Regions from separate parts of the Kitasatospora sp. NPDC089913 genome, predicted to be linked through region 1. Evidence: riboswitches for the same ligand, from Rfam matches in the RefSeq annotation. Region 1 holds a riboswitch; each other region holds the start of a gene.
What was found. Region 1 has a riboswitch for cyclic di-AMP ahead of ACIPYS_RS17005 (peptidoglycan DD-metalloendopeptidase family protein). Riboswitches for the same ligand answer to the same signal wherever they lie in the genome.

Region 1 (7,539 bases):
GCGGCGCGCTCAACTTCGACCCGCTCTGCTTCGACGTGGACGCCGGGCTGGCCGGGCAGGTGCTCTGGTTCGACGCCCTCATCGGCAACGTGGACCGCTCCTGGCGCAATCCCAACCTGCTGGTCGCCACCGGTGGACTGCGGCTCATCGACCACGGCGCGAGCCTGATCTTCCACCACAACTGGGCCGGTGCCGCCGCCTGGACCCGCCGGCCGTACGACGCCTCCGACCACGCGCTGCTGCGCGCCGAGCCGGACCTGCTCGCCGCCGACAAGGCGCTCGCACCGCTGGCCGAGGCGGCGATCGAGGAGGCGGTGGCGCTGATCCCCGACGCCTGGCTGGTGGACGAACCCGGCTTCGACACGCCCGAGGCGGTGCGCGCGGCGTACCGCACCCAGTTGACCGAGCGACTGGCCGGTCCGCGCGACTGGCTGCCGGAGGTGTCCGTATGACCGAGCCGATCCGGTCGGCCCTGCCGGCCGTCGCCGAGCTGCACGACTACGAGTACGCGGTGATCCGGGCGGTGCCCCGGGTGGAGCGCGGTGAGTGCGTCAACGTGGGTGTGCTGCTGTACTGCCGGCAGAGCGCCCACCTGGCCGCCCGGACCCATCTGGACCAGGCGCGGCTGCTGGCGCTGGACCCGGTGGCCGACGTGTCCGGGGTGCGGCGGGCGCTGCAGGGGATCGAGGCGGTCTGCGAGGGCGGGCCGCAGGCCGGTCCGGCGGCGTCGGACAACCCGGGGCAGCGGTTCCGCTGGCTGACCGCGCCGCGCAGCGCGGTGGTGCAGCCGGGGCCGGTGCACACGGGGCTGACCTCGGACCCGGAGACCGAGCTGCGCCGGCTGTTCGACCAGCTGGTGCTCTGAGGCACGGGCTCGAGCCGGGGTTCGGGGCGGGCCAGGGCCGGGCTTCGGGACCGGTGCTGCGGTTGACTGCCGGATCTTTGCCGTGATCAAAGCTTGAGATAATGAAGCACTCGGTCGTAGGCTGACCTCATGGGTTCGACAGCGACCACGACCGTACCGACCAACGCCGAGCTGATGGAGGCGCTGGCCGCCGTCGGTGCCGCGTACTTCCAGGACTTCGCGGCCGCCGCCGCCAGGCACGGTCTCTCCTCCTCGCAGGCCAAGGCGCTCGGTGCCGTCCAGGAGCCGGTGCCGATGCGCGCGCTGGCCGGGCGGCTCGGCTGCGACGCCTCCAACGTGACCGGGATCGTCGACCGCCTCGAGGCCCTGGGCCTGGCCCGCCGGGAGGCCTCGGCGGGGGACCGGCGGGTCAAGATCGTGGTCATCAGCGAGCAGGGCCGGGAGATCCTGGCACTCGTCCGCGGCGAGATGAGCCGGACCCACCAGTCCTTCGAGACCCTCAGCGACGAGCAGCGGAGCGCGCTGCACTCGATCTGCCTCCAGGTGCTGCCGGTCCTCAGCGGACGGCAGTAGGACACCGGCAGGAGGACACCGGTAGCCGGCACCGGCACCGGCACCGGCAGCCGGTCGGCGGGTCGCCGCAGCCGCTCCCCGGGGCGGGGCCGATCGCCCGCCGGTCGCCCGCCGGTCGCGGTGGGCCGGTCCGGCGCGGGTCCGGCTGACCTCGGCTGTTAGGCTTGCGAAGCGTGAGCGCGAAGCCCCAGATCCCCAATGTCCTGGCCTCCCGGTACGCCTCGGCGACCCTGGCCCAGCTGTGGTCCCCCGAGCACAAGGTGGTCCTCGAGCGCCACCTGTGGCTCGCCGTCCTGAAGGCCCAGCAGGACCTCGGCGTCGAGGTGCCCGCCACCGCCGTCGCCGACTACGAGCGGGTGATCGACCAGGTCGACCTCGCGTCCATCGCCGCCCGTGAGCGGGTCACCCGGCACGATGTGAAGGCCCGGATCGAGGAGTTCAGCGACCTCGCCGGCCACGAGCAGATCCACAAGGGCATGACCTCCCGGGACCTGACCGAGAACGTCGAGCAGCTGCAGATCCGGCAGTCCCTCGAGCACGTGCGCGACCGCACGGTCGCCGTGCTGGTCCGCCTGGGCCGGCTCTCCGCCGAGCACGCCGAGCTGGTCATGGCCGGCCGCTCGCACAACGTGGCCGCGCAGGCCACCACCCTCGGCAAGCGCTTCGCGTCGATCGCGGACGAGCTGCTGGTCGCCTTCCGCAGGCTGGAGGAGCTGATCGCCCGCTACCCGCTGCGCGGGATCAAGGGCCCGGTCGGCACCGCCCAGGACATGCTGGACCTGCTCGGCGGCGACACCGAGAAGCTCGCCGAGCTGGAGCGCCGGGTCGCCGGCCACCTGGGCTTCGACAACGTGCTGGTCAGTGTCGGCCAGGTCTACCCGCGCTCGCTGGACTTCGAGGTGCTGACCGCCCTCGTCCAGCTGGCCGCCGCGCCGTCCAGCCTGGCCAAGACCATCCGTCTGATGGCCGGTCACGAGCTCGTGACCGAGGGCTTCAAGGAGGGCCAGGTCGGCTCCTCCGCGATGCCGCACAAGATGAACACCCGCTCCTGCGAGCGCGTCAACGGCCTCGCCGTGATCCTGCGCGGCTACGCGTCGATGACCGGCGAGCTGGCCGGCGACCAGTGGAACGAGGGTGACGTCTCCTGCTCGGTGGTCCGCCGGGTCGCGCTGCCGGACGCCTTCTTCGCGTTCGACGGCCTGCTGGAGACCTTCCTGACCGTCCTCGACGAGTTCGGCGCCTTCCCCGCCGTGGTCGAGGCGGAGCTGGACCGCTACCTGCCGTTCCTGGCCACCACCAAGGTGCTGATGGGCGCGGTGCGCGCGGGCGTCGGCCGGGAGACCGGGCACGAGGTGATCAAGGAGCACGCCGTCGCCTCCGCGCTCGCGATGCGCGCCGGCGCCCGGGAGAACGAGCTGCTGGACCGGCTGGCGAACGACGACCGGATCCCGCTGGACCGGGCCGGGCTGGACGCGCTGCTGGCCGACCGGCTGTCCTTCACCGGTGCGGCCGGTGCCCAGGTCGCCGAGGTCGTCCGCCAGGTCGAGGCCGTCGCGGCCGCGTACCCGGAGGCCGCCAAGTACGCGCCGGGCGACATCCTCTGACGGTTGTCCACCCCGGTCACCGGGCCCCGTCGCCGTTCGGGCGGCGGGGCCCTCGGCGTGTTCGGGGGTCCGGGCTTCCGCCGGCGGGGTCCAGCCCTGTTCGGGGGTCCGGGCTTCCGCCGACGGGGCTCAGCCCTGTTCCGGGGCCGAGTGGCCGGGGTCGAGCGGCGGGGCGTTGGTGCCGCAGGCGTAGCGGCAGTCCGGTTCGGCCACCGGGTGGTGGTCCTCCGGGGCCAGGACGTTGCCGTGGACGGTGGCCAGAGCCGTGAGTCCGCCCGCCACGAGCAGCCCGGCGCAGATCAGCATCGCGGTGCGGAAGGCGGAGTCGACCGCCGAGGGCACCTGGTAGGCGTCGCCGCTCAGACCCGCGAGCGAGGGCAGCGCGGCGACCGCCAGCAGACCGGCCGCCCGGGCCGCGGCGTTGTTGACCCCGCTCGCGATGCCCGCGTGCCGCACCTCGACCGCCGCCAGCACGGTCGCGGTCAGCGGTGCCACCAGCAGCACCATCCCGCTCCCCATCACCGCGACGGCGGGCAGTACGTCCGTCCAGTAGGAGGCGTCGGGCCCGATCCGCAGCATCAGCAGCACGCCCGCCGCGCACAGCAGCGGGCCGACGGTGAGCGGCAGCCGCGGGCCGATCCGCTTGCCCAGCCGCCCCGCCCGGGCGGAGAGCGCCAGCATGATCACGGTGATCGGCACCAGGGCGAGTCCGGAGACCAGCGGGGAGAAGCCGGAGACGATCTGCAGCTGCACGACCAGCAGGAAGAAGACTCCGCTGAACGCCGCGTACACGGCGAGGGTGACCAGGTTGACGGCGGTGAACAGCCGTGAGGAGAACAGTCCCAGCGGCAGCATCGGCTCCGGGGTGCGGCGCTCGACCAGGACGAAGGCGGCGCCGAGCAGGAGCCCGGCCGTGCCGGTGACCCAGACGGTGGCGGAGAGACCGCTCCCGGCGGCGGTCAGCGCATAGGTGATCGAGCCGAGCGCGAGGGCGGCCAGGACCGCGCCGAGCACGTCGAAGCGCCCGGTCGAGCTCTCGTCCCGGCTCTCCGGGACGTGCCGGGCCGCGACCGCGATCACCGTCGCGGCCAGCGGCAGGTTCAGCAGGAAGATCCAGCGCCAGCCCGGGCCGTCCACCAGCCAGCCGCCGAGGAACGGGCCCACCGCCGCCGACACCCCGCCGAGGCCGGACCAGAGGCCGACCGCCGCCGAGCGGTCGTCCGGACGGAACACCGCCTGGAGCATCGCCAGCGAGCCGGGGGTGAGCAGCGCCCCGCCGATGCCCTGCACGGCACGGGCCGCGATCAGCACCTCGATGGTCGGCGCGGCGGCGCAGGCGGCCGAGGCGACGGCGAACCAGACGACGCCCAGCAGGAAGATCCGGCGCCGCCCGTACCGGTCGCCGAGCGCGCCACCGAGCAGGATCAGGCCCGCCAGGGTGAGCAGATAGGCGTTCAGCGTCCATTGCAGGGCGTCGAGCCGGGCGTCGAGATCGGTGCCGATCCGGGGCAGTGCGACGTTCACGACGGTTCCGTCGAGCATCGCCATGCTGGAGCCGAGCACGGTCGCCAGAAGTACCCAGCGTCCCTGTGCGGTGCCCAACCGCAGGGTGCCGGCATCGGTGGTGGTCACGGCCCATGGTGGGGCTCGTGGGGCCGACGTGACAAGGGTCACCGGGGGTGTGTCGGAGATGTCCGTTCCGTGAGTGATCGTGTGCGCACTGATGACGACATCGGCGCAGGGTGGCGGATCACGTGCACTCGGTGAATGGATTGTGCGCTTACTGTGCATGCCTTTCATGCGGAGCGTCACGGTGTTCCGGACTTTGGTCCCGGGTTCCGGAGATCGACATTGCTTCACCCGAACGGATGGGTTTTAGTTCAGCGACCGCCCGGCGTCAGCCCGGGTGGCCACCGGGTGGAACGCCTAGTCCTGCCGCTGCCCGGTGGTTCGCAACGAACTCTGTACGGCAGGAGCGGGGGACCCACAGGTAAGTCGCCGGACCCGAATTGACGGTCCGGCTTGGGGTGAAGCCGCATTTCTCTGCGGCCGGGCAACTCCAGCCCGAACCCGACAGCTCACCTCGCAGGCGTCGGAGAGGACAGCTTCCATGCCCGCACAGGCTCGTCGTATCGCCATGCCCCGCGCCGTCCGCATCGGCATCGCCACCGCCGTCACCGGCGCCGCGTTCGCCCTCCCGCTGGTGACCACCGTCACCGCCCAGGCCCACGAGGCCCCGGCCGCCGGGCACACGCACCAGAGCAGCACCTGGACCGGCGCCGCCAGCGTCGACGCCGCCCCGGCCGCTGCCGAGAACGCCCCGGCTGCCCCGGCCGCTCCCGCCGCCGAGGCCGCTCCGGCCGACTACAAGGTCGTCGGTGGGGACACCCTGTCGAAGATCGCCGACGCGAAGAACGTCGAGGGTGGCTGGAAGGCGCTGTTCGAGCACAACCGCTCGGTCATCGGTGCCAACCCGAACCTCATCTTCCCGGGTCAGCAGCTCGCGCTCGGCGCCAAGGCCGCCGAGGCCGCCAAGCCGGCCGCTCCGGCCGAGGCCGCCAAGCCGGCCGCCCCCGCCGCCAAGGCGCAGGCCTCGCAGGACTCGGCGAAGCCGGCCAAGCCGACCGCTCCGGCCGAGAAGCCGGCCGCTCCGGCCGCCAAGCCCGCCGCCAAGCCGGCCGTTCAGGCCGTCGTCGCCCCGGTCGCGAAGCCGGCCGCTCCGGCCCCGGCCGCCGCCACCTCCGGCTTCTTCGCCCCGCTGGCCAACCCGAAGCTCGGCACCGCCTACGGTGTGGCCGGCTCGATGTGGGCCTCCGGCCACCACACCGGCGCCGACTTCGTCGCTGCCACCGGCACCCCGCTGCGCGCCGTCGCGGCCGGCACCGTGGTGAAGGCCGGCAACGGCGGCGCCTACGGCAACGAGGTCGAGATCAAGCTCGCCGACGGCAAGTACGCCGAGTACGCGCACCTGTCCTCGATCGGCGTCTCGATCGGTCAGACCGTCACCGCCGGCCAGCAGATCGGCCTCTCCGGTGCGACCGGCAACGTGACCGGCCCGCACCTGCACTTCGAGATCCGCACCGGTTCGGAGTACGGCTCGGACATCGACCCGATCGCCTACCTGCGGGCGCACGGCGTCGCGATCTGACCTTCGGTCGGATCATCTGCCACCGCCGGGTGCGGGGCGAAACGACCTCCCGGAATGGTCATGTCGGGTGACCGCTGGACCGGGTGGACGCCGCACCCGAGTGGATTGACGGGCGCGGGACACGCCCGTCCTGCCGGCCGGCCCGGCTCACGAGAACTCTCTCGTGGGCCGGGCCGGCCGTCGTTGTGGCGGGGTTCGAGGGTGGGGAGGAGCGGGGCGGTGATAACCGATATGGGGTCAGTTTCGCTGGCGGGCGGGCTGGTTCGTGCATCCGCCGGGTTCAGGACCGGTGGGTGGCCGGCTCCTGCTCGGCGGCGGACAGCAGTTGGTGCACCCGGTGGCCGAACTCGTCCGCGTCGCGGGCCGGTTCGATGAAGACCAGGCGGACGTCACGGTGGCCGTGCGGGTGGTCCAGGCGGAGCACCAGGCCGTACCGGTCGAGCGCGAGCGGGCGGACCTCGGGGCGGTCGGCGAGCAGCGCCGGGTCGAGCAGCCGGGTGAGCACGGCGAGCGCGTCGGGGTGGTCGTCGGCCAGGTGGGTGAGCAGTCCGGCCTCGTAGCGGGCCAGCGGGTCGGGGGCGGCCGCCGCGAGGTCGGCGCCGGTGATCGCGGTGGTGCCGTACGGGGTCGAGAGCACGGCGTGCGCGACGTCCAGGCGCAGGTGCACGCTGAGGCCGTCGTCGGCGAGGTGGGCGAGGTGGAGCCGGCCGGCCAGGGTGAGCCGCCCGCGCACCCGGTCGCGCACGGCCACCGGGGCGATGTCGGTGAGGTCGAGCACGACGGCGAGGCCGTCCTGCTCGCGGGCGGCGGCGGAGGTCACCGGGGAGTCGAGCGGCGCGCGCAGCCGCAGCCGGGAGCCGTGCACCGAGACGGGGGTGGAGAGTTCGTGCTGCTCGCCGCCGGCGCGGATGACCACCGAGGAGGTGGCGGTCAGCAGGCTGCCGATGCGTTCGGCGGCGGTGGGCTCGGGAATCTCGGCATCGTGCTGCGGGTGCGGACTCATGGGATCGGGACCTCCGGCGGACGAGCTGACCTTGTAGTTAGGTGAGCCTAACCTAATCATTGGAGGGGGAGAGGGCAAGGTGTCGTCGGGGTGGGGCGGAACCGGCCATGCGCGAAGGGCCCCGACCCGGCTTGTGTGCCGGGGCCGGGGCCCTTGCGGTGCGGGCGGTGCGCGCGGGTCAGGCGACGACCGCCTGGGCGTCGATCTCGACCAGCATCGGCTCCTGCGGGAGCTCGCAGAAGATCGTGGTCCGGCAGGGCTTCACGCCGCCCGGCGGGATGTTCTCCTCGATGAACTCGGCGTAGACCTCGTTCATCAGCGGGAAGTCGGCGCGCTTGGTGAGGTA
Region 2 (7,539 bases), on a different contig from region 1:
TGGCCGGGTCACGGTCCCTCGGGTCGGTCGCGGTTCGGGCTCGTCGGGCGTCTCCCGCCGACCTCTGAAGCCTGTCAAAACCCGCGCCCGCCGGACATCCGGCTCCCCGGCGAACCGGGGGTGGGGTTATCCCCCCTGCCCGGCGCTCCCGGCCGGCGGGTCGTCGGCGAGCAGGGCGTACTGCCGGGCGTCCCGCCAGCCGTCCGGGCCCCGGTAGTCGTGCCGGACCCGCCCCTCCAGCCGGAAGCCGGCCCGCTCCAGCACCCGGATCGAGGCGGCGTTGTCGACGTCCACCCGGGCCTCCAGCCGGTGCACGCCGAGCGGGCCGAAGGCGAAGTCGCGCAGCAGGGCGACCAGCTCGCCCGCGTAGCCGGAACCCCAGACGTCGCGGCGCAGCGCGTAGCCGATGGTGGCGGCGCCGAACGGGACGAGACCGAGCGCGGCGTTGCCGATCGGGACGGCGCGGGCCGGGTCGTCGGCGTCGGAAAGGCGGGTGACGGCGAGCCGGTAGACCTCCCGGTGCTCCTTCTCGGCCTCCTCGACGAACTGGGCGACCTGGTCGGCACAGGTCTCGAGGTCGCGCGGGGCGAACGGGAGGTAGCGGGTGGCCTCCGGGTCGCCGAACACGGCGTGCAGCGCGGCCACGTCCTCGGGGGTGTGGTGGAACTCGCGCACGGCAAGCCGGGCACCGGTGAGTCGAACGGGGACCATGGCTCCCGACCCTACCCGCGACCAGCGGTTACGGTTCGTGGTTATGGAAGACGAAGACCTGCGGCTCGCCCCGCGCACCAAGGCCGCCGAGCTGCTCGCCTGGGCGGAGGCGGAGGGCCGCGAGCCGGTCGCCGAGAGCCCGCTGCGGGCGGTGCTGGCGCTGCTGGAGCTGGGCGAGGGCAGGATGCACGACGGCTGGCCCGAACTCACCTCCGCCGCGGTGGAGCACCTGTTGTACGAGCGCCTGTACCTGTACGTCCAGCCGGAGCCGGGGCAGGACCCGCTGGCGTACGGCGCGGCGGTGCGGCTGCTGATCGACCACCGGCGGGCGGCGAAGCGGCTGAACGCCAAGCGGCAGGAGCGGCTGCACGCGGAGGCCGAGTGGCAGGGCGAGGTGGCGGCCGGACTGCTGCGCCGGGCCGACCTGGTGACCTGGCCCCGGCTGTACACGCTGCTGCTGCGCGCGGCCGGGGTGGACACCGCCGACGGGGAGGCGGTGCGGGCCTGGCTGGAGGGGTTCCGGGGGCTGCCGGAGGAGGAGCGGCTGGCGTCGTTCGCGGCGCTGGAGGCGGACGGCGTGCTGGACCCGGTGGACGACGGGGGCTGGGAGGCCGGCGGCCGGACGCTGGCGGTCGGGATGGCCACGGACGGCGCGCGGCGGCTGCTGGAGCAGGGGCTGATGCGGCGCAGCTACCGGAACCTGGCCGAGCTGACGGCGCTGGGCCGGCCGATGCCGGAGGAGCTGGCCGGGGACTTCGGGGCGTTCGAGGAGGCCGCGGCGCTGGCGGCGCTGGAGCTGGCCGGGACCTGGACGGTGCCGGGGCTGCCGGAGCTGCTGGTGGCGGAGTTCCCGGAGCTGGCGCCGGAGCCGGGGCCAGCGGAGATCGACGCCTATCTGGCCGGGCTGGACGCGGCCTGGGCGGAGGAGCGGGCGGACGGCGACGGGTTCACGGAGACGGACGGCGACGAACCGGCGGACGGGTACGCGGACACGGACGGCGACGGGTACGCGGCCCCGGACGCGGACACGGACGGCGACGAGCGGGCGCCGGAGTAGGCGCGGAACACGGCGAGGGGCCCCTGGAGCCGCCGTGCGGCCGGGGCCCCTCGTCGTGCTCGGGGGAGCCGGGTCAGGAAGACGGCGTCAGGGGGTGACGCCGCGCTGCTCGAACCAGGTCTCCGGGTCGACCGGGGCTCCGCCGCCGGGGCGGACCTCGACGTGCAGGTGGGCGCCGGTGACGTTGCCGGTGGCGCCGACCTTGCCGATCTGCTGGCCGGGGAGGACCTTGCCGGAGCCCTTGATGATCGAGGAGAGGTGGCAGTACCAGATCTCGGTGCCGTCGGGCAGGGTCTCGACGATCCGGTAGCCGTAGGCGCCGGCCCAGCCGGCCGAGGTGATGGTGCCCTGGCCGACCGCGTAGACGGGTTCGCCCTGGTCGGCGGCGAAGTCGAGGCCGGTGTGCAGGTGCGCCCAGTAGCGCGCGCTCTGGCCGTAGTGGGCGGAGAGCCGGTAGTCGCGGACCGGCAGCTTGATGGCGGCGAGCTTGGCCTTCTCGGCCTCCTCGGCGGTGCGCCGGGCCTGCTCCTGCTGGGCGACCTGGGCGGCGCGCTTGGCCTCGGCCTCCTGGGCGGCCTGGACCCTGGCGGTCTCCTCGGCGGCGGTGCGCTGGCTGTCGGCCTGCTGCTGGATCCGGGCGGCGAGCGCGAGGCCGGGGTCGGCGGACAGCGCGACCGGGGTCTCGTCGGGGGTCTCCACGGCGGGCGCGGCGGCCGGGGTGGCGGAGGCGAAGCCGGTCGCGCCCAGGGTGGCGGCGACGGCGGTGACGCCGAGCAGCGGCGCGGTGCCGCGGGTCTGACGGGGCATCCGGTGCCGGCTGGTGTCGGCGGCCGGCGGGGCGCTCTCGTCGGCGGGGCCGCCGAAGGGACCGTGGCCGGCGAACGGGCCGGGGTGGTCGAGCAGCTGGGTGCCGGTGGAGGACCCGGACGGGTGTGCCTGGGTGTGCGTCGACGCCACGGAGGCGCGCTCCTTTCCTTCCTTCGCGCCTACCGGGTTAGCTGACGGGTTCGGAGCAGGAAGGTCTCCTACGGCTGGGTCCGGGCGATGCCCCGACCCTGCCGATTCACCCCAAGGAACATGGTTCCCCGGCTCCCATGGCCTGCCCGGAGGCCGGCCGGCGGGATTAGGCGACGGCGCACGGTGCCGTCTGGGTACGGCGTTGCGGTCCGCGCTGCGTTATCAAACGTTAATCCGAGAGCCCCCCGATTCCAAGCCATCCGTTGATGACGACCGGACACGGATCGGACGCTGCGCGGTCCGATGGGCGATTTGTGACGTTTGATGACACCTGACACTACCGAACGTGAGAGGACGTCAACGAACGGGCTCCCATCTGAGTACGACTACTCATGTGCGGCCGGAGCCGCGCGGCCATTCTGGGCGCCATGAGCGCACCGATGCAGTCACGCACCACGGCCGCCTACTACATCCAGGCCGTCCTGTCCTTCGCCCTCTCCGGCACCGCCCTCGGCGCCGGGATCGCCTACCTGCCGGTCGAGCCGTGGACCAGGGCCTTCCTCGCCGTCGGCCTGCTCTGGACGGTCACCTCGGCGTTCACCCTGGCCAAGGTGGTCCGGGACCGGCAGGAGACCACCGATCTCGTCACCAGGGTCGACCAGGCCCGGCTGGACAAGCTGCTGACCGAGCACGACCCGTTCAAGGTGGAGGGAGTCTGACCGGCCCGGGCGCGGACCGCCGCTCGGGAGGGCTTGACGGCTAAGGCTATTAGCCTTAGCTTTATGGCTATCGGCACTCGCCGACGACCGCCCGAGGAGGCTCCCATGAACGGCACCATCGCCCCCGCCACCCGCTACCTCGACCTCCCCGGTGGCCGGATCGCCTTCGACGACACCGGGCGCGGCGACGGCACCCCCGTCGTCCTGCTCCCCGGGATGCTCGACAGCCGGGCCGCGTACCGGCACCTGCGCCCGCTGCTGACCGCCGCCGGCCGCCGGGTGATCACCATGGACCTGCGCGGCTTCGGTGACTCCTCGATCCACTGGGACGACTACTCCCCCGCCGCGATCGCCGGCGACGTGCTCGCCCTGCTGGACCACCTGGGCATCGACCGGGCCGTCCTGGCGGGCAACTCCTACACCGGCGCCAGCGTGGTCGGAGCCGCCGGGGACGCCCCGGAGCGGGTCGCCGGGATCGTCCTGATCGACGCCTTCGTCGAGAACGTGCCGCCCACCGCCCTGCAGCGGACGGTGGTCCGGGCGATGGGCGCGCTGCTGGTGCGCTCGCCCGCGTTCTGGGGGCTCTACCTGCGCAGGGCCGCCTTCCCCGGCCCCAAGCCCGCCGACCACGAGGAGTACGTGGCCGGGCTGGTCTCCGCGCTGCGCACCCCGGGCCGGCGGGCCGCCACCCGGGGCTATGTGCACGGCGACTCCTCGCCCCTCGGCTGGACCTCGGCCGTGCGCTGCCCGGCGCTGGTGGTGATGGGTTCCGAGGACCCCGACTTCGGCGACCCGGAGCTGGTCGCCGACCGGCAGGCCGCCGCGCTCGGGGCACGCAAGGTGATGGTCGAGGGCGCCGGGCACTACCCGATGGCCGACCACCCGGAGGCCACCGCCGACGCCCTGCTGGGCTTCCTCGCCGAGCTCGCCTGACCGCTCGATCGCTCGATCGCCCGATCGCCTGGGACCGCACGCGCCCTCCGCCCGGCCGCCGCCGTCCAGCGCCGCCCCCTCCACCGATCCACCACGCCCACCACGCCCGCCGCGCCCACCAGGAGACCCCCGATGCCCCGAGTCGGACTCACCCCCGAGCAGGTCGTCGACCACGCCCTCGCCCTCATCGACGAGCAGGGTCCCGAGGCCCTCACCCTGGCCGCCGTCGCCGCCCGCGCCAAGGTCGCCACCCCCTCGCTCTACAAGCACGTCAGCGGCGGACTGGCCGAACTGCGCCGGCTGGTCGCCGTCCGGGTCACCGAGGAACTGGCCGACCGGCTCGCCGGGGCGGCGCTCGGCCGGAGCGGGGACGAGGCGGTCGCCGCCGTCCTGCGGGCCTACCACGCCTACGCCACCGAGCGCCCGCACCGGTACGCCGCGCTGCCGCAGGCCCCGCGGCCGGACGAGGACCTGTCGAACGCAGCCGCCCGGCTGGTCGGGGTGATCGTCGCGGTGCTCCGCGGGTACGGGCTGGAGGGTTCCGAGGCGATCCACGCGGCCCGCACGTTCCGCTCGCTGGCCCACGGCTTCGCGGCGCTGTCGACGGCCGGCGCCTTCCAGCTCGCCGAGGACCTCGGGGAGACCCAGGAGCGGATGATCACCGTACTGACCGCCGGACTGCGCGGCTGGCCCCGCTGAGCCCGGACGGGTCCGGAGCGGGCACGGAGCGGGCACGGAGCGACAGGGCGGTGGGGACGGCGAGGACGGCGGGGTCCCGGGGGGTGGGCGCCGGGGGCCGTCCGGGCGGGAACGCCGAAGGGCCCGGAGCGCACTGCTCCGGGCCCTTCGGACTGGTGTGGGGCTAACAGGACTTGAACCTGTGGCCTCTTCCTTATCAGGGAAGCGCTCTAACCGTCTGAGCTATAGCCCCGCGCCGTTACGACCCACCGCCCCCAGGGCGGCACGTCGTACGGAGAAGGGTACCGGACCCGGCGGGGCCCCACGCACACCGGGCGCCCCGGGCTCCCGGGGCACACCGTTCGACTCTCCCCTCACCCGATTAAGAAATAAGGTATTAAGAATTAACTGCCCCATAAGGCACCGGAGAGGCCGGCCATCCCCGTGGACCCGCGCAGCAGCCCCACCGCGCGCAGTGCCATGCGCTGCGTCCGCTTATTGCTGGGCTGCGCGGACGCCGCCGAACTGCTCGGCACCGTGCTCGCCGAGGGCCCGAGCTGGATCACCGGTGAGGGCTCGGCGCTCTACCTGCTGGACTCCACCGGAATGCTCCGGCTCACGGCCTCCCACGGCCTGCCCGACTGGGCCCACGAGCGCTACAGCGTGGTCGACCCGGCCGGGGACCTGCCCGCCGCGATGGCGCTGCGGCTGCGCCGTCCCTATCTGCTGAGCCCCGAACGCACCAGCGCCGACTATCCGAACCGGAACGCCGGGATGGGCACCGGGATGGTCGCCGTCGCCACCCTGCCGATGATCGTCGACGGCCGGCCGCTGGGCGTCCTCGCCCTGGCCCTCGCCCACCGGGGGACGGTCCCCCGGCGCGACCTGGACGTGCTGGAGACCCTCGCGGACGCCTGCGGGCACCGGCTCGGCCACCTGCTGGAGCACGCCAGGGCGGGCACCGGGGCGCTCGGCGGAACGGGCGGGACCGGAGGGCACCCGGGGCACGGCGAGCAGCCGGGAGGCGGAGGGCACCCGGAACCCGAAGGGCAGCCGGGACGCGGAGGGCGCCCGGACCGGGGTGCGGCGCACGGGGTGCGCCCCGGCCCGTGCGCGGGCGCCGCCGATCCGGCCGCCGCGACCGCCCACTCGATGCTCTCGCTCGCCGTCCGGGCCTCCGGGCACGGGGCCTTCGAACGGGATCTGGTCACCGGCGAGACCCACTGGGACGCCCAGGCGCTGCGGCTGGTCGGCCGGCCGGCGCCGGAGCGCGGCGGCACCTCCCCCGCCCCCTCCCTGGACCTCGTGGTCCACCCCGAGGACCTCCCGGACGTCCAGGCCGCCATGGCCGAGGCCCTCGCCACCGGCGGCCCGTACCGGATCCGCTACCGGGTGCCGCGCCGGGGCGGCGGGGTGATCCGGATCGAGGAGACCGGCGAGGTGATGCTGGACGTGCACCGCCGCCCGGTGCGGATCGCCGGCCTGATCGCCGATCTCGACCACGGCCGGACCCCCGGCGAACGCCCGCCCGGGGACGGGGCGCCCGGCGGGCGGTCCCCGGCGCCGTCCGGCCCGGGCTCCCCGTCCGGCCCCGGGCAGGAGCCCGCCGGCACCACCGAGGGCACCTCCGCCGCCGGGGCCCGGTCGGCACTGCTGCTGGCTCTCACCCGGGCACTGTCCCGGGCGGTCACCGTCCGGGACGTCACCACGGCCGTCACCGACATCTGCCGGCCCGCCTTCGGGGCGGCCGGCATCGTGCTGGACCTGGTCGACGAGGGGCGGCTGCTGCCCGTCTCGCACACCGTCTACGGGGGCGAGCGGCGTACCGAGCTGACCCGGCTGGCCGACCTGTCGGAGGGCGTGATGCAGCGCGCCCTGGCCCGGTCGGCCCCGCTGTTCAGCGAGCCGGCCCGGCGCGGACGCGGACGCGGGGCCGACCGGACGGCCGGTCCCGCCGGCGGGACCGGCCGCGGCGAGGGCGACGGGACGGGCGGCGGGACCGGCAGCCCGCTCGCCCCGGCCGCGTGGGCGGTGCTGCCGCTGATCGCCTCCGGCCGGCAGGTCGGCTCCTGTCTGATCACCTTCGCCACCGAGCGCGCGTTCGGGCGCGAGGACCGCACCCTCTACTCCTCGTTCGCGGGCATCCTGGCCCAGTCCCTGGAGCGGGCCCGGCTCTACGACACCCACCACCACCGGGCGACCGAACTGCAGCGGGCGATGCTGCCGCGCACCCTGCCCCGGCTGCCCGGGATCGCCAGCGCCGCCCGCTACCTGCCGAGCACCGAGGGCATGCAGATCGGCGGCGACTGGTACGACCTGCTGCGGCTCCCGGACGGCCGGATCGGGCTGGTGATCGGGGACGTCCAGGGGCACAACGCCGAGGCCACGGCGGTGATGGGGCAGTTGCGCAGCGGACTGCGGGCCTACGCGACCGACGGGCACGACCCGGCCGCCACGCTCGCCCGGACCAGCCGGCTGCTGACC
Region 3 (7,539 bases), on a different contig from region 1:
GGCGCCCTGCTCGCCACCCAGCTGGCGGTGCTCGCCGCGCTCGGCCTGGTCGCCAACAACTACTTCGCGTTCTACAGCAGCTGGGACGACCTGCTGGGCACCGGGGACAGCGGGCCGGTCGTCATCCACAACAAGGTGGACGCCTCCGGCCGGCTGCGCGTCGAGACCATCGGCCACGCCGAGGTGCAGGGCGGCGGGGCGCTCGGCCGCGACCGCGACAAGTCCGGCGAGATCCGCGAGGTCCGCATCGACGGCGCCACCACCCGGCTCTCCACCGAGGGCTACGTCTACCTGCCGCCGCAGTACTTCCAGCCCGAGTACGAGCAGAAGCAGTTCCCGGTCCTGGTGGTCAGCACCGGCTTCCCCGGCATCGCCAAGAACCTCGTCACCCGCCTCAACTACCCGGGCGCGGCGCTGAAGCTGCTGCAGGAGGGGCGGATGCAGCCGACCGTGCTGGTGCTGGTGCGCCCCTCGCCCGCGCTGCCGCAGGACACCGAGTGCGAGGACGTCCCCAACGGCGCGCAGACCGACGCCTACTTCGCCAAGGACGTGCCCTCGGCGATCCAGGCCACCTACCGGGTCTCCGCCGATCCGAGGGCCTGGGCGTTCATGGGCAACTCCACCGGCGGCTACTGCGCGCTCAAGCTGGCGATGCGCCACCCCGACGTCTACCCGACCGCCGTCTCGCTCTCCGGCTACTACCAGGCGGCCGACGACCCGAGCACCGGCGACCTCTACAACGGCAGCGAACAGCGCCGCAACGAGGCCGACCTGATGTGGCGTCTCAAGAACCTGCCGCAGCCCGCGATCTCCGTGCTGCTGGCCGGCACCCGGGAGGGCGACGGCAACTACCGGCGCGAGACCGAGGCGTTCGTGGCCGCCACCCGCAGCCCGATGAAGGTCTCCTACAGCATGCTGGAGACCGGCGGCCACAACTTCGAGACCTGGAGCAAGCTGCTCCCGTCCTCACTGGAGTGGATCTCCCAGCGCCTGACCGTCCCGGCCGCGAGCCCGTCGGCCTGACCGGCGCGGCGGCGGGGCCGTCGGCCCGACCGGCACGGCCGGGTGTCCGCGCGGGCGCAGGCGCTCAGACCACCTGCTCCAGGGTGCCGGTGTGCAGCTCGCCGACCCGGCCGCCCTCGCCCTCGTACGTCCAGAACGCGCGGACCGTCATCCGGGCCAGATCCATCACGTGGCTCACGGTGATGCCGCTCACCTCGGTCCAGCTGACGAAGTAGACCTGCGGGCCGACCTCGGCGACGTGCAGGGAGACGTCCTCCCACTGGCCCGCCGATTCGCCGAGGCCCTCCCAGCGCAGCCGCTTGCCGTCGGCCGAGTAGGCGTTGCGGAAGGCCGCGCCGTTGTCGACCCGGAACAGGAAGGTACGGCCGGCGAAGGCGGGCAGGGACGCGGTCATGGTGGGGCGGGTCTCCTCGTCTCTGGACGTGCTGTCGTGGTGCTCGCTGCGCCCCGGACGGTTCCGGACGCGGATGGATCTCCAACCTATCCGACCACCCCGCCTCCGTGGCGCACTTTCCCCGTCGGACCCGCCACCACGGCCACCCGGAACCACCGTCCGGGGGCCCGGCGCTGCGGTGTGAGCTGCGCGACAACCACCCCCGGAATGTTGTCCGTGCGCGGACGGCCTGCCTAGCCTGCAGGAGCTTCCGCCGCAGCGGAGCCCCGCCGTCGGGACGCCGAGTCCCGTCCACCCGCCGGCCGGCAGTCGAGCACCACAGCGGACGGGAGCGGGGGACCCAGGTCAGTGCCCGGCCGCGCGCGGATCGTGCGTGTGCGTCGAGGCTAGGGGTGAAGCCGCTCTCCGGACGGCCGGGCAACCTCAGCGCCCGAACCCGACAGCTCACCTCGTAGGCGTCGCAGAGGACCACTGCCATGCCCACTGCCTCCCCGCAGCCCCCTCGGCCTGCCCGGAACCCGGGCCTCCTCGCCCGACGTCCGGCCGCCCGCCACGCCCGTCCCTCCCGCCGGGGCCGCACCGCGGCCCTCGCCGCCACCGGGGCGCTCGCCGTCACCGGTGCCGGACTGCTCGGCCTCCCCGCCGTGACCGGCGCCCAGGCCGCCGCCCTGCCGACCGTCACCCAGGACAAGCTGGCCCCGGCCACGATGGTCGCCGGCAAGGCGACGGCCGCCTCGCTCACGCTGCACTCCTCGTCCTGCTTCACCGCGAAGACCGTCGGCGTCGGCGTGCGCGACGCGGCCGGGCGCAACCTCGACTTCCCCGGCAACCGGAGCAACGTCCAGGTCTGCCCCGCCGGTCTGTCGATCACCACCGGTACCCGGACGCTGGCGGCCGGCACCTACACCCAGTTCGGCTTCTGGCAGGACAGCACCGGTGCCTGGCACAACCTGCCCTCCCGCCAGCTCGTCGTCTCGGCCGCCACCCCGACGCCGACCCCCACCCCGACCCCCACCCCGACGCCGACCCCGACCCCGACCCCGACGCCCACCACCCCCGGCACGGGCGCCCCGGTCGCGGGCAAGAAGCTGACCTGGTCCGACGACTTCGACAGCCTCGCCCTCGGCTCCCGCTGGACCGCCGACCGGAGCAGCTCCTACCACTACGGCGACCACAACCCGAACGACAACAAGCTCGACTGGCTGAACAAGAACAACGTCGCCGTCTCCGGCGGCGTCGCCACCTTCACCGCCAGGCCGGGCAGCCACACGCTGGAGAACGGCAAGCAGGCCTGGGACACCGGGCTGCTCACCACGGAGTACTCCAGCGAGGGCTTCAAGGTGAAGACCGGGGACTACATCGAGACCCGGGTCAAGCTCCCGGCCGGCACCGGCGCCTGGCCGGCGCTGTGGACGTGGAACAGCACCAGCGGCACCCACGGGGAGATCGACTCCTTCGAGTACCACAGCGACAACCCGAACCTGCTGGAGCTGACCAACCACATCAACCCGGGCCACCTGTACTACACCGACGCCAAGGCGATCGCCAAGGACGGCTGGGTCACCATCGGCACCCACTACGGCGCCGCCTCGGTCGACTGGTACGTCAACGGCACCAAGGTGTTCTCCGACGGCAAGGGCGTCGGCGCCGGCTGGACGGCGTACCCGATCCTCAACCTGTCCCTGAGCGCGGGGAACTACCACCCCGCGCCCTCGGGCACCACGCCGATCACCTTCGCGGCGGACTACGTCCGGGTGTACCGGTAACAACGGCCACCGCTCCGGGGCCGACGGTCAGGCGATCGGCCTCGGAGCGGTGGTCTCGACGACCTCGATCTCGAACGGCTGCCGGTTGTTCGCCTCGTTCCGGTCGTCGTCGCCGCGCACCGCGACGTAGCCGCCCTTCAGCGTGCCGAGCGGGACGTCGGGCTTCAGCCGGAGCGGGATCAGCGCCGTCGCGCTGCGGAACTTCGGCAGTCCGGCCGGGAAGGTGCAGCGCACCCGGTGGCCGTTCTGGAACTCGGAGCAGTTCTCCGGGAAGAACGGCCCCTCGGCCGTGACCCCCTCGGGCAGGGTGACCACCACGGTGAACGGCGAGGCGGTCCGGTCCGGGCCGAGGTTGCCGACGAAGGCGTGCAGGGTGGTGGTGCCGCCGGGCGCGGCCGGGTCCGGGTCGATCCGGACGACGTAGAGGTCGGAGTCCGAGTGCCTGGCCGCGGCCGGGTCGGCGTTGGCGCCCGGCTCCGCGGCGCCGGGGTCACCGGCCCCCGGCGCCGGGGCGCTCGCCCCGGGCGCGGGCGCCTTGTCGTCCGGCGGACAGACCGCCCCGGCCTGTCCGGCGGCCAGCACCGCCACCGTGCACCCCGTCGCCAACGACCTGCCGAGAAGCCTTCGAACGGAACCGCTGCGGGTCATCGCCGCTCACCCTGCCCTTCGTGTCCGGCCGGCCCGCGCCGTCGCGGGCCGCGTCCGGACCAGCGTCGCCGACCGGTCCGCCGGGGCCGGACGACCCGCTCCCGGACGGCTCGAAGGGGCCCTCGAACGGGTGAACGTCCGGGCGTGTCGCCGTGCCGACGGACCGTCGGGGAGTCGGCACCGGGCTCGTCAGGGAGCCAGCACCTGGCCCAGCCGGGCCGCGATCCCGTGCATCACCGGCACCAGCGACGCCGCGCCGGCCTGCTCCTCCAGCGCCCTGATCCGGGCCTCCGGGCCGGAGACGGACAGCGCCGTCGGGGTCGGCGCGCCGGGGACGGCCAGGGCGATGCAGCGCACGCCGATCTCCTGCTCCTGGTCGTCGACCACGTAGCCGCGCTCGCGCGCCTCGGCGAGCTGCGCCATCAGCTCCTGCGGGTCGGTGACGGTGTGCGGGGTGTGCGCGGGCAGCGGGTTGGGGCCGAGGACGGCGCGCGCCTCCTCGTCGGGCAGCTGCGCCAACAGCGCCTTGCCGACGCCGGTGCAGTGCGGCTGCACCCGGCGGCCGACCTCGGTGAACATCCGCATCGAGCGCCGCGACTGCACCTGCCCGACGTAGACCACCTCGCCGCCCTCCAGGACCGCCAGGTTGGCGGTCTCGCCGGTGGCCTCCATGAGTTCGGCCAGGTAGGGGCGGGCCCAGCTGCCGAGCAGCCGTCCGGCGGTCTCGCCGAGCCGGATCAGCCGCGGGCCGAGGGTGTAGCGGCGCGCGGTGTCCTGGCGGACATAGCCCTGCTGCACGAGGGTACGAACCAGGCGATGGATGGTCGGCATCGGCAGCCCGGAGGAGGTGGAGAGCTCGCTGAGCGTCGCCACGCCACCGGAGTCGGCGAGCGCCTCCAGCAGCTGGAAGGCCCGTTCGACGGACTGCACTCCGCCGCCGGTGCGCTCCTGTCCCGTCGGGGCGGCCGCTTTCGGGGCGCCGCCCCCGCCGCCCCCGCCGCTCGCGGTGCTCTCGCCGCCTTCGGTGTCTTCGGTGCTCTCACTGCTCTCGGAGGTAGGGGCCACCGGCGTTCCCTTCGCGGTCGGAGGAGGAGTACAGTCCCAGCGATCATCTCAACAAACCGTTGAAATTCTGTATCGCGGAAACTAGTCTCCACCTTACAGAATCAAGCCCTCCACTTAGGAGTGTCCTGCTCATGGCTGCAGATCAGGGACCCGGAGCTTCCCCCACCGCTCCGGTCGTCACGGTCGCGGGTCCGCGCGTCCACCGGGCCGAGGAGGTGCTCACTCCGGAGGCGGTCGCCTTCGTCGTCGGCCTGCACCGCTCCTTCGAGGGCCGGCGCCGCGAGTTGCTCGCCCGCCGCCGGGAGCGCCGTGCCGCGATCGCCCGCACCGGCACCCTGGACTTCCTGCCCGACACGGCCGGGGTCCGCGCCGCCGACTGGCGGGTCGCCGAGGCGCCGAAGGCGCTCCAGGACCGCCGGGTCGAGATCACCGGCCCCACCGACCGCAAGATGGTGATCAACGCGCTCAACTCCGGCGCGAAGGTCTGGCTCGCCGACTTCGAGGACGCCACCTCCCCGACCTGGGAGAACGTGGTGAGCGGTCAGATCAACCTGATCGACGCCTTCGAGGGCCGGATCGACTTCAGCAGCTCCGCCGGCAAGGCCTACACGCTCCGCCCGGCCGCCGAACTCGCGACCGTGGTGGTCCGCCCCCGCGGCTGGCACCTCGACGAGAACCACCTGCTGGTCGACGGCGAGCCGGTGGCCGGGGCGTTCCTCGACTTCGGTCTCTACTTCTTCCACAACGCCGCCCGGCTGCTCGCCCGCGGCGCGGACGACCCGAACTCCGGGCCGTACTTCTACCTGCCGAAGACCGAGAGCCACCTGGAAGCCCGGCTCTGGAACGACGTGTTCACCCACGCCCAGGCCGAGTTGGGCATCCCGCACGGCACGGTCCGCGCCACCGTGCTGATCGAGACCATCACCGCCGCCTTCGAGATGGACGAGATCCTCTACGAGCTGCGGGACCACGCCGCCGGCCTCAACGCCGGCCGCTGGGACTACCTGTTCTCCATCGTCAAGAACTTCCGCGACGCCGGCGAGCACTACGTCCTGCCCGACCGCAACACCGTCACCATGGCCTCGCCGTTCATGGCCGCCTACACCCGGCTGCTGGTGCGGACCTGCCACCGGCGCGGCGCGCACGCGATCGGCGGCATGGCCGCGTTCATCCCCAGCCGCCGGGACCCCGAGGTCAACGCGGCCGCGCTGGAGAAGGTCAAGGCCGACAAGGACCGCGAGGCCGGCAGCGGCTTCGACGGCTCCTGGGTCGCGCACCCGGACCTCGTCCCGGTCGCCCGCGCCTCCTTCGACGCCGTGCTCGGCGAGCGCCCGCACCAGAAGGACGACCCCGGTCCGGCCGAGCCCGTCACCGCCGACCAGCTGCTCGACATCGCGGGCGCCGGCGGCAGCTGCACCCGGAACGGGCTGCACAACGCCGTCCAGGTCGGCATCCGCTACATCGAGGCCTGGCTGCGCGGCCTCGGCGCGGTCGCCATCTTCAACATGATGGAGGACGCCGCCACCGCCGAGATCTCCCGCTCGCAGATCTGGCAGTGGATCCACAACGACGTCGTGCTCGCCGACACCGGGGAGAAGGCCACCGCCGACCTGGTCCGCCGGCTGGTCGCCGAGGAACTGACCGCGCTGCGGGCCGAGGTCGGCGACGAGGTCTATGCCGCCGGGCGCTGGCGCGAGGCCGCCCAGCTCTTCGAACAGGTCGCGCTGGCCGAGGAGTTCGCGGACTTCCTGACCCTGCCCGCGCTGCCCCTGCTCGGCTGAGGGTCCTGACCGCACCGCCCCTGCCCGGGCCGAGGGGCCGGACGCCAACGCCCCTGCCCGGCCGAGGCCCATGCTACCGGCCGGGCACGCCGGCGGTCCCCTCCGGTGCGGCGCACTCGGTCCGCCGGGTGCGCCGTTCCGTCCGGTGACACCGGGACCGGCGGACCCGGTGCGGCACTGCTCGGTGCGGCGGTACCCGGTGCGGCACTGCTCGGTGCGGCGGCACTCGCTCCGGCGGTCCGGCGCCGTGCCGCCCGTCAGCCGCCGCGGAAGGTCAGCGCGTCACCGAGGGCGCTGCGCCGGTAGAGCACCCGGCGGCCGTGCCGGGTGCGGTCCAGCAGACCGGCCGCGGTCAGCGCCCCCAGATGGCGGCTGACCGCGCCGGGCGTCACCCCCAGCCGGTGGGCGAGATCGGTGGTGCTGGCGGGCGACGCCAGGAGGACCAGCAGCCGTGCCCGGGCCGCCCCGACCAGACCGACCAGCGCGGCCGGCGCGGCCGCCCCGGCCGGCCCGGTCCTTCCGGCCAGGCCCTCCGCCATGGTCGCCCGGCCGCGCGCGGGGTAGGCGATCAGGGGCGGTCCGTCCTGGGTGATGTCGGTCTGCGCACCGATCCCGGCCAGCGTCGGGATCAGCACCAGGCCCCGCCCGGCCACGTCCACCGAGGTGCCCAGCGCCTGGACCGCCGGATTGGAGTCGTTCAGCCGCAGCACCCCGGCCCGCCAGGAGATCCGGGTGTCGAGGTCCGCGAACAGCCCCTCCGCACCGCGTTCCGAGAGCATCCGGCCCCGGTGGGCGAGGTCCGCCTCCAGGACCTCCCGCGCCCGCGGCCACCACGCGGGGGCCAGACAGCGCGTCCAGTACG
Region 4 (7,539 bases), on a different contig from region 1:
CGCAGGCGGCGGCCGAGCGCGGCGCGGCGGAGACCGAGGCGCGGCGGCTGCGGCACCGGGTCACGGAGCTGGAGAACTCCGCCGAGCAGGGCCGGCGCTCTGCCCGGGAGGGGCGCGGCGTCGAGGACATGCGGCTGCGGCTGCTGCTGGACACCGTGCTCCAGTCGGCCCAGGGCCTCCAGCGGGAGCTGGCGCTGCCGGTCTCCCAGATCCGCCCGGCGGACCTGGTGGAGGCGGTGGTGCCGGGTTCGGCCTCGCCGCACGACGTGGCGCGGCGCGGGCTGGCCGAGGACGACCCGGCGCTGCTGGACCAGCTGCTGGCGATCCCGCAGGTCCATCTGGTGGTGGACGGCTACAACGTCACCAAGACGGGCTATCCGACGCTGCCGCTGGAGCAGCAGCGGATCCGGCTGCTGGGCGGACTGGCGATGCTGGCGCAGCGCACCCAGGCGGAGGTCACCTGCGTGTTCGACGGCCAGGACCTCGACGTGCCGGTGATCATGGCGCCGCCGCGCGGGGTGCGGGTGCGGTTCAGCCGGACCGGCGAGACGGCGGACGAGCTGATCCGCCGGCTGGTCCGGGCGGAGCCGCAGGGCCGCCCGGTGGTGGTGGTGTCGGCGGACAAGGAGGTCGCGGACGGCGTGCGGAAGGCCGGCGCGCGCCCCGTCGCCTCGGTGCTGCTGCTGAACCGGCTGGCCCGTCCGTAGGTCCCGCGCGGCGCGGGCCGACGGCAATGACGGCTGGTCAGCGCCGGGATTGCGGTCTTGTGCGGGTTTCGTGAAGTCCGGGTGCGGGCGGCAGGTTCACGCAATCGTGGGAGTGGCGCGAAACGTGGATCTTCACTAGGGTCTGGCGTCAAACCTATTTTCCGGATTCTCACCCCAACGGGTGAGGCCATTGGAAGAAGGAGCCGGTCCTCTTGGCCTCCCACCGCCGTCCCAAGCAGCCGAGCCGCGCGCGGGTCTCCGTGCTCACCGCGGCCGCTGCGACCGCGGTCGCTCTCTCCGCCCAGGTCGCCGCCCACGCAGCGCCGAGCCCGTCGCCGAAGAAGGACGACGTCAAGGCGCAGATCGACCAGCTGAACGAGGAGGCCGAGCAGGCCACCGAGCGGTACAACGGCGCCAAGGAGCGGGCCGACCAGCTGCGCAAGCAGGCGGACCAGCTCCAGGACCAGGTCGCGCGCGGCCAGGAGCAGATGACCCAGCTTCAGTCGGGGCTGGCCGCGGTGGCGGGCGAGCAGTACCGCACCGGCGGCATCGACCCGTCCGTCCAGCTGATGCTGTCCTCCGACCCGTCCGGGTACCTGGACAAGGCCTCCAGCGTGCAGCAGGCCAGCTCCAGCCAGGCCGAGGCGCTCAAGGGGCTGCAGGACCAGCAGCGCCGGCTCGACCAGCAGAAGGCCGAGGCCGCCGCCGTGCTGGCCTCGCTGGACAGCACCACCAAGGACCTGAACCAGTCCAAGACCGAGGTCGGCAAGAAGCTCCGCGAGGCGCAGGAGCTGCTGAACTCGCTCAGCGCCGCCGACCGCGCGGCCGTCAAGGCGGCGCAGCAGCAGTCCGACCGCGCCTCGCGCGGCAGCGAGCGCACCGACCCGGCCAGCCTGCCCCAGGCCAGTGGCATGGCGGGGTCGGCCGTCGCCAACGCGATGAGCAAGCAGGGTTCCCCGTACGGCTGGGGCGACGTCGGCCCGAACACCTTCGACTGCTCCGGCCTGATGGTCTGGTCCTACGCCAAGGCCGGCGTCTCGCTGCCGCGCACCTCGCAGGCGCAGGCCAACTACGGCAGCCGGGTGCCGTCCCTCGCCGAGGCGCAGCCGGGCGACCTGATCATCTACCGCGCCGACCGCAGCCACGTCGGTATGTACATCGGCAACGGCATGGTGGTGCACGCGCCGCACACCGGTGACGTGGTGAAGGTGATGAAGGCCGACGCCATGCCGATCAACGCGATCCGCCGGGTCTGACGCTCCGCCACGACACCCCCGGGGGCGGTTTCCGGCCCCTGTGATCAGCGCCACCCCCGACCGGGGGTGGCGTTGGGGTTTGGGTCGGGCATTAGGCCGTCCAGGTGGAAATGATCAGCCTGATGTGGGGATGTGATCACACTCGGTCATATTCACAAAGGAACTTGGGTATTCTTCTGGCTTTTTTCTGACAAGGATTTGAACGGATCACGGATCTGTTACTAGGGTCGTGCTTCGAACCTCGCACAGTCGATCACCCAGCCTGGGTGGCGGTGGGGTTCGCCGCCGAGTTCGCGAAGCAGCCGGGCGGGGCCGCAGGTGCCCGCCCGAACCAGACCCAGCAGTCGGGGGTCCGCTGTGGAGCGGAGCCGGGGAACCACGTTCCTCCGGGGTGAATCGGCGCCAGGTCGGCCGCTCGCGCGGACGGTGAGGCGTCGTAGGGCACGCTTCCGCCCGAACCCGTCAGCTCACCCGGTAGGCGGATGAGGAAGAAGGAGTCCGCCTTCGTGGCGTCCCATCGTCGTCCCAAGCCCGCCGGCCGCACCCGGGTCTCGATCATGACCGGTCTCGCCGCCGCTGCCGTCGCCCTCTCCGCGCAGTCCGGCGCCCACGCCGACCCCGCGCCGACCAAGGACCAGGTCAAGGAGCAGGTCGACCAGCTCAACGAGCAGGCCGAGGTCGCGACCGAGAAGTACAACGGCGCCCAGGCCAAGCAGCAGGAGCTGCAGAAGCAGGTCGCCGAGCTGCAGGACAAGGTGGCCCGCCAGCAGGCCGTGGTGACGGAGGCCCAGGGCGGCCTCTCCGAGATCGCCGGCGAGCAGTACCGCACCGGCGGCATATCGCAGACCGTCCAGCTGATGCTGTCCGCCAGCCCGGACAACTTCCTCAGCCAGGCCGACGCCCTCAACCAGGCCGGCTCCACCCAGTCCGGCGCGCTGAAGGAGCTCCAGGAGCAGCAGCGCAGGCTCGACCAGGACCGCACCGAGACCCAGACCAAGCTCGGTGAGCTGGAGTCCACCACCCAGCAGCTGAAGACCTCCAAGGACGAGGTCCAGGGCAAGCTGGCGAAGGCCCAGCAGCTGCTCAACACGCTCACCGAGCAGGAGCGCCAGGCCCTGCGCGCGGCCGAGGAGAAGGCCGCCGCCGAGGCCAAGGCCAAGGCGGACGCCGCCAAGGCCGAGGCCGCCAAGGTCGCCAAGGCCAAGGCGGACGCCGAGCGCGCCACCCGCGACACCAGCCGCAGCGACCTGAGCTCCCCGGCTCCCGCCGCCTCGGCGCCCGCCAAGCCGGCCGCGCCGGCCGCCAACGGCTCGCGCGCCGCCGCCGCGATCGCCGCCGCCGAGAGCAAGCTCGGCGCCCCGTACGTCTACGGCGCCACCGGCCCGAACTCCTTCGACTGCTCCGGCCTCACCGGCTGGGCGTACGCCCAGGCGGGTGTGTCGCTGCCGCGCACCTCGCAGGAGCAGGCCAACGCCGGGACCCGGATCGGCTCGGACATCTCCCAGGCCCAGCCCGGCGATCTGGTGATCTTCTACGGCGACCGCCACCACGTCGGCATCTACGTCGGCGGCGGCCAGGTCATCCACGCCCCGAAGCCGGGCGCGTCGGTCCGCTACGAGTCGGCGTCCAACATGCCGGTCAACACCATCGTGCGCCTCTGACCCCCGGGTCGGCAGAATCCCGGCAGGCCCGGTCTCCCCGAGGGGAGGCCGGGCCTGCGGCTTTGCCCCCGGTCGTCGCCCGGTCGCCGGAAGGCCCGGTGGGCGAACCGGTCTGATGTCCGATCGGTGACCGAATATTCGGGTTCGGAGGGGTTTGGAAACGGTTGCCCTGACTCGCTAACGTCTGCCACCGGATGCCCGCTTCGACAGCCGACCGGTCCGGTGCGGCGGCGGGTCCGGGCCCAGGATCGGAGCCGACGTCGAATGACCGCGCACCGCCGTTCCCCGCTGTCAGGTGCTCACACGCTCGCCCGGGCGCTGGTGCTCACCGCGGCGGCCACCACCGCGCTGGGCGTGGCGACCGGCGGCACCGCGCAGGCGGCTCCCGGCGCGCCCGACGCCCCGGCGAACCGCAAGGACGTCAAGGCCCAGGTCGAGCAGCTCTACGACGAGGCCGAGCAGGCCTCGGAGCGCTTCAACGCCGCCCAGGAGGCCCAGCAGCGGCTCCAGCACGAGACCGGCACGCTCCAGCAGCAGATCGCCGTCTCCCAGGACGAGCTCAACCAGCTGCGCGGCGACCTCGCCACCGTGGCCGGCGCGGAGTACCGGGGCGGCGGCATGGCGCAGACCGTCCAGCTGATGCTCTCCACCGACCCGGAGGGCTACCTCTCCCGGGCCCGCACCCTCGACCAGGCCGCCGAGCGGCAGAACGAGACCCTGCACGAGGTGCTGGGCCGTCAGCGGGTGCTCGACCAGCGCCGGGCCGAGGCCTCGGCGAAGCTCGCCGAGCTGGAACAGACCCGCAAGGCGCTGGCCGACGGCAAGCAGCAGATCCAGCAGCGGCTCGCCAGGGCGCAGCGGCTGCTCAACAGCCTCGGCGCCACCGAACGCGCCCGGCTCGCCGCCCAGGACGCCCGCGAGGCCGAGCAGCGCGCCACCCGCGGCACCGACCGGCTCGACCTCGGCACCACCCCGCCCGCCTCCGAACGCGGCGGCGCCGCGCTGGCCGCCGCGGTGCGGATGATCGGCTCGCCCTACGTCTACGGATCCACCGGGCCCAAGGCGTTCGACTGCTCCGGTCTGATGTACTACAGCTGGCGGCAGGCGGGAGTGACCCTGCCGCGCACCTCGCAGGCCCAGGCGTACGCCGGCCGGCGGGTCGGCATCTCCGAAGCACGGCCGGGAGACCTGGTGATCTTCTACCGGGACATGCACCACGTCGGGATGTACGCCGGCGGCGGGGTGATCGTGCACGCCCCCTACCCGGGTGCCCGGGTGCGCTACGAGAGCGTCAACGCCATGCCGGTCTCGGGGGTGATCCGGCTCTGAGCCGCCCGGACCGTGCCGGCGGCCGAGGCCCGTCCCGGCGCACCGCCCTGCTGCTCGCGGCCGGCGGCCTCGCCCAGCTGTCGCTGCCCGGCGCCGTCCCCGCGCGGCCCGCCGCGGCGGCCTCGGACGAGTACGCCGAGGTCTCGGCGCTGCTCGCCGGGCGGGCCCGGACGCTGGGCGAGGGGCCGCCCCCGCTGCCGCTGCGCGCCGACTACCGGAACCTGCTGCTCGGCCCGGTGGACCGGGCCGGGCGGTCCACCGCCACCGCCGAACTGACCGTCACGGTGACCGGGTACGACGAGCGGCCGGTGGTGCACCCGCGCCGGCTGACGCTGCTGCGCACCGCCGCCGGCCGGCGGATCGAACGCGAGGAGGCCGCCGGGGGGCCGCCGCCGCTGTGGGACCTCGGCCCGGTCGGGGCCGCCGCCGGGGCGCGCTGCCTGGTGCTCGGGGTGGACGACGTGGACGGCGCGGACGGCGCGGGGCAGGCCGCGCGCGCGGCGGCGGCCGCCGTCGGCGACCGGGCGGTGTCCGCCGTCGAGGCGCTCTGGGGCAGCGCCTGGGCGGGTCGGCTGCTGCTCGAACTGCCCGCCACGGGGGAGCAGTTCGCGCGGCTGCTGGCGGACGACCGGCCCGGCTGGTCGGACCTCGCCGCGGTCACCGTCTCGGCGCCCGGCGCGCCCCTGCACGCCCCGGCCGACCGGGTGCTGGTCAACCCCGGGGTGTTCGCGCGGCTGAGCGACTTCGGCCGGCAGGTGGTGGTGACCCACGAGGCGGTGCACGTGGCGACCCGGGCCGACACCCGGGCCTGGACCCCGCTCTGGCTGTCCGAGGGGGTCGCCGACTGGACCGGCTACCGCGACTCCGGGCGCTCGGCCCGGCAGATCGCGCCGGAGCTGGCCCGGGACGTCACGGCCGGACGGCTGCCCGCCGCGCTGCCCGCGGACGCCGCGCTCACGGCCGGCGGGGAAGGCCTGGCACAGGCCTACGAGCAGTCCTGGCTGGCCTGCGACCTGATCGCCCGCCGGTACGGCCCGCAGCGCCTGGTGGCGCTCTACCGGGCCGTCGGCGCGGCCGCCCCCGGCGCGGACCGGGAGGCGTGGCTGGACGGGCTGTTCCGGGACCGGCTGGGCCTCGGGCTGGACGGGTTCACCCGCCTCTGGCTGGCCGAGGTCCGGGCCCTGGCGGGCTGAGTTCCGGGCCCCGGCGGGACGGGGCGCCCCGGCGGACGCCGGGCCGCGTCCGCCCCGGGTGCGGCCTCGTCCCGGTCAGCGCCGTTCGCCGGGCGCGGCCGGCGCCGCGGGCCGGTCCATGCCGTCCAGCAGGTCCTGCTCGTACGCGATGCCCGGCCGCACCGAGAACGAGACGGCCGGCACCGGCTCGGCGCGGGGCAGCACCACGGTGGCCGGCACCCGGTCGGTGCGCCGGGTCGAGCGCCAGAGCCGGACGCAGGACAGCACGGTCGCGACCAGCAGCAGCACGTTGCGGGCGGTCAGGACGGCGATCGCGCCGGGCCTGCTGGCGACCACGTCGCCGAAGACCAGCGGGAACTCCACCAGCGTCAGCGGGGTCGCGGCCAGGATCAGCAGCGCCACCGGCCGCTGGCTGGTGCCGCGCACGGTCAGGCAGACCGCCGCCGCGCCGACCAGCCAGACCAGGTACTGCGGGCTGATCACCCGGCTGGTCACGGTGAAGATCAGCAGTGCGGCGAGCGCCGCGTCGTACATGGTGGCGGCGTTGCGCCGGCGCGCGGTGAACCGCCAGAGCAGCAGCCAGCCGAAGCCGAGCACGGTACCCGCCAGCATCACCTTGCTGACCAGCGGCACCCACGGCCCGAGCATCTCGACCGAGCCGTAGTTCATCATCACCTTGCCGTCCCAGCTCCCGGCGATCCGGGCGAAGTGGATCGGCAGCGCGCCGACCGACTCCACCTCGATGCCGCGGTCCTTCTGGAACGTCAGGAACTCGAACGCGCCGTTCATCCCCGCCGCCAGCAGGAAGCCGATCGAGGCGGTCGTGGCGGCCGCGGCCGTCCAGGACCGCCGGGTACGGCGGCCGGAGGGGGTGCCGATGAGGCCGAGCAGCGGCCAGATCTTGACGATGCCGCCGAGCCCGAGCAGCAGACCGCCGATCGCCGGCCGGCGGATCAGCGCCAGCAGCCCGGCCACCGCGATCGCGGTCACGATCACGTCGTAGCGGTTGTAGATCATCGGGCCGAGCAGCGGGACGCCGGCCACCCAGACCCAGGCGCCGGTCAGCGCCCGGCCCCTGCGCAGCCCGGTGCGGACCAGCAGGCCCATCGCGAGCGCGTCGGCGATGCCGCAGATCACCCAGAACGACACCAGGTACGACCAGGGCAGCAGGCCGGGCAGCAGGATCACCAGGGCGGCGCCGGGCGGGTACTGCCAGGTCACGTCGTCCAGCGGGAAGGTGCCGGTCTGCAGGACGCCGTACCAGCCGTGGTAGATCAGCCAGACGTCGGCGGTGATGTCCCCGCCGGGCATCCGGAGCACGCCGGTGACCAGGAGCAGCAGCAGCGTCCGGGTGGCCACCCAGCTCGCGCCGAGCGCCAGCAGCGCGCCGGAA

Region 2: another riboswitch for cyclic di-AMP. It lies ahead of ACIPYS_RS33750 (M23 family metallopeptidase); the one in region 1 lies ahead of ACIPYS_RS17005 (peptidoglycan DD-metalloendopeptidase family protein).
Region 3: another riboswitch for cyclic di-AMP. It lies ahead of ACIPYS_RS30065 (family 16 glycosylhydrolase); the one in region 1 lies ahead of ACIPYS_RS17005 (peptidoglycan DD-metalloendopeptidase family protein).
Region 4: another riboswitch for cyclic di-AMP. It lies ahead of ACIPYS_RS02065 (NlpC/P60 family protein); the one in region 1 lies ahead of ACIPYS_RS17005 (peptidoglycan DD-metalloendopeptidase family protein).

What each region holds. Positions count from the first base shown of each region.
Region 1 covers NZ_JBIVGI010000009.1:214,155-221,693, reverse strand. Annotated here, with positions in the region: gene ACIPYS_RS17030 (HipA family kinase) at 1-452, shown strand, start outside; gene ACIPYS_RS17025 (DUF3037 domain-containing protein) at 449-865, shown strand; gene ACIPYS_RS17020 (MarR family winged helix-turn-helix transcriptional regulator) at 995-1,438, shown strand; gene purB (adenylosuccinate lyase) at 1,603-3,042, shown strand; gene ACIPYS_RS17010 (MFS transporter) at 3,172-4,674, opposite strand; cyclic di-AMP (ydaO/yuaA leader) riboswitch at 4,986-5,149, shown strand; gene ACIPYS_RS17005 (peptidoglycan DD-metalloendopeptidase family protein) at 5,153-6,190, shown strand; gene ACIPYS_RS17000 (DUF2470 domain-containing protein) at 6,471-7,193, opposite strand; gene ACIPYS_RS16995 (RidA family protein) at 7,372-7,539, opposite strand, start outside.
Region 2 covers NZ_JBIVGI010000031.1:79,932-87,470, reverse strand. Annotated here, with positions in the region: gene ACIPYS_RS33765 (sensor domain-containing protein) at 1-1, opposite strand, end outside; gene ACIPYS_RS33760 (GNAT family N-acetyltransferase) at 127-711, opposite strand; gene ACIPYS_RS33755 (hypothetical protein) at 755-1,768, shown strand; gene ACIPYS_RS33750 (M23 family metallopeptidase) at 1,856-2,725, opposite strand; cyclic di-AMP (ydaO/yuaA leader) riboswitch at 2,738-2,908, opposite strand; gene ACIPYS_RS33745 (YiaA/YiaB family inner membrane protein) at 3,154-3,444, shown strand; gene ACIPYS_RS33740 (alpha/beta fold hydrolase) at 3,550-4,377, shown strand; gene ACIPYS_RS33735 (TetR/AcrR family transcriptional regulator) at 4,510-5,076, shown strand; tRNA gene ACIPYS_RS33730 (tRNA-Ile) at 5,235-5,308, opposite strand; gene ACIPYS_RS33725 (SpoIIE family protein phosphatase) at 5,500-7,539, shown strand, end outside.
Region 3 covers NZ_JBIVGI010000024.1:131,120-138,658, forward strand. Annotated here, with positions in the region: gene ACIPYS_RS30055 (esterase family protein) at 1-1,023, shown strand, start outside; gene ACIPYS_RS30060 (phenolic acid decarboxylase) at 1,088-1,417, opposite strand; cyclic di-AMP (ydaO/yuaA leader) riboswitch at 1,722-1,890, shown strand; gene ACIPYS_RS30065 (family 16 glycosylhydrolase) at 1,894-3,183, shown strand; gene ACIPYS_RS30070 (hypothetical protein) at 3,211-3,831, opposite strand; gene ACIPYS_RS30075 (IclR family transcriptional regulator) at 4,021-4,761, opposite strand; gene aceB (malate synthase A) at 5,028-6,677, shown strand; gene ACIPYS_RS30085 (ArsR/SmtB family transcription factor) at 6,935-7,539, opposite strand, start outside.
Region 4 covers NZ_JBIVGI010000001.1:457,782-465,320, forward strand. Annotated here, with positions in the region: gene ACIPYS_RS02055 (NYN domain-containing protein) at 1-707, shown strand, start outside; gene ACIPYS_RS02060 (C40 family peptidase) at 920-1,963, shown strand; cyclic di-AMP (ydaO/yuaA leader) riboswitch at 2,307-2,459, shown strand; gene ACIPYS_RS02065 (NlpC/P60 family protein) at 2,470-3,624, shown strand; gene ACIPYS_RS02070 (C40 family peptidase) at 3,889-4,953, shown strand; gene ACIPYS_RS02075 (hypothetical protein) at 5,190-6,146, shown strand; gene ACIPYS_RS02080 (glycosyltransferase family 87 protein) at 6,222-7,539, opposite strand, start outside.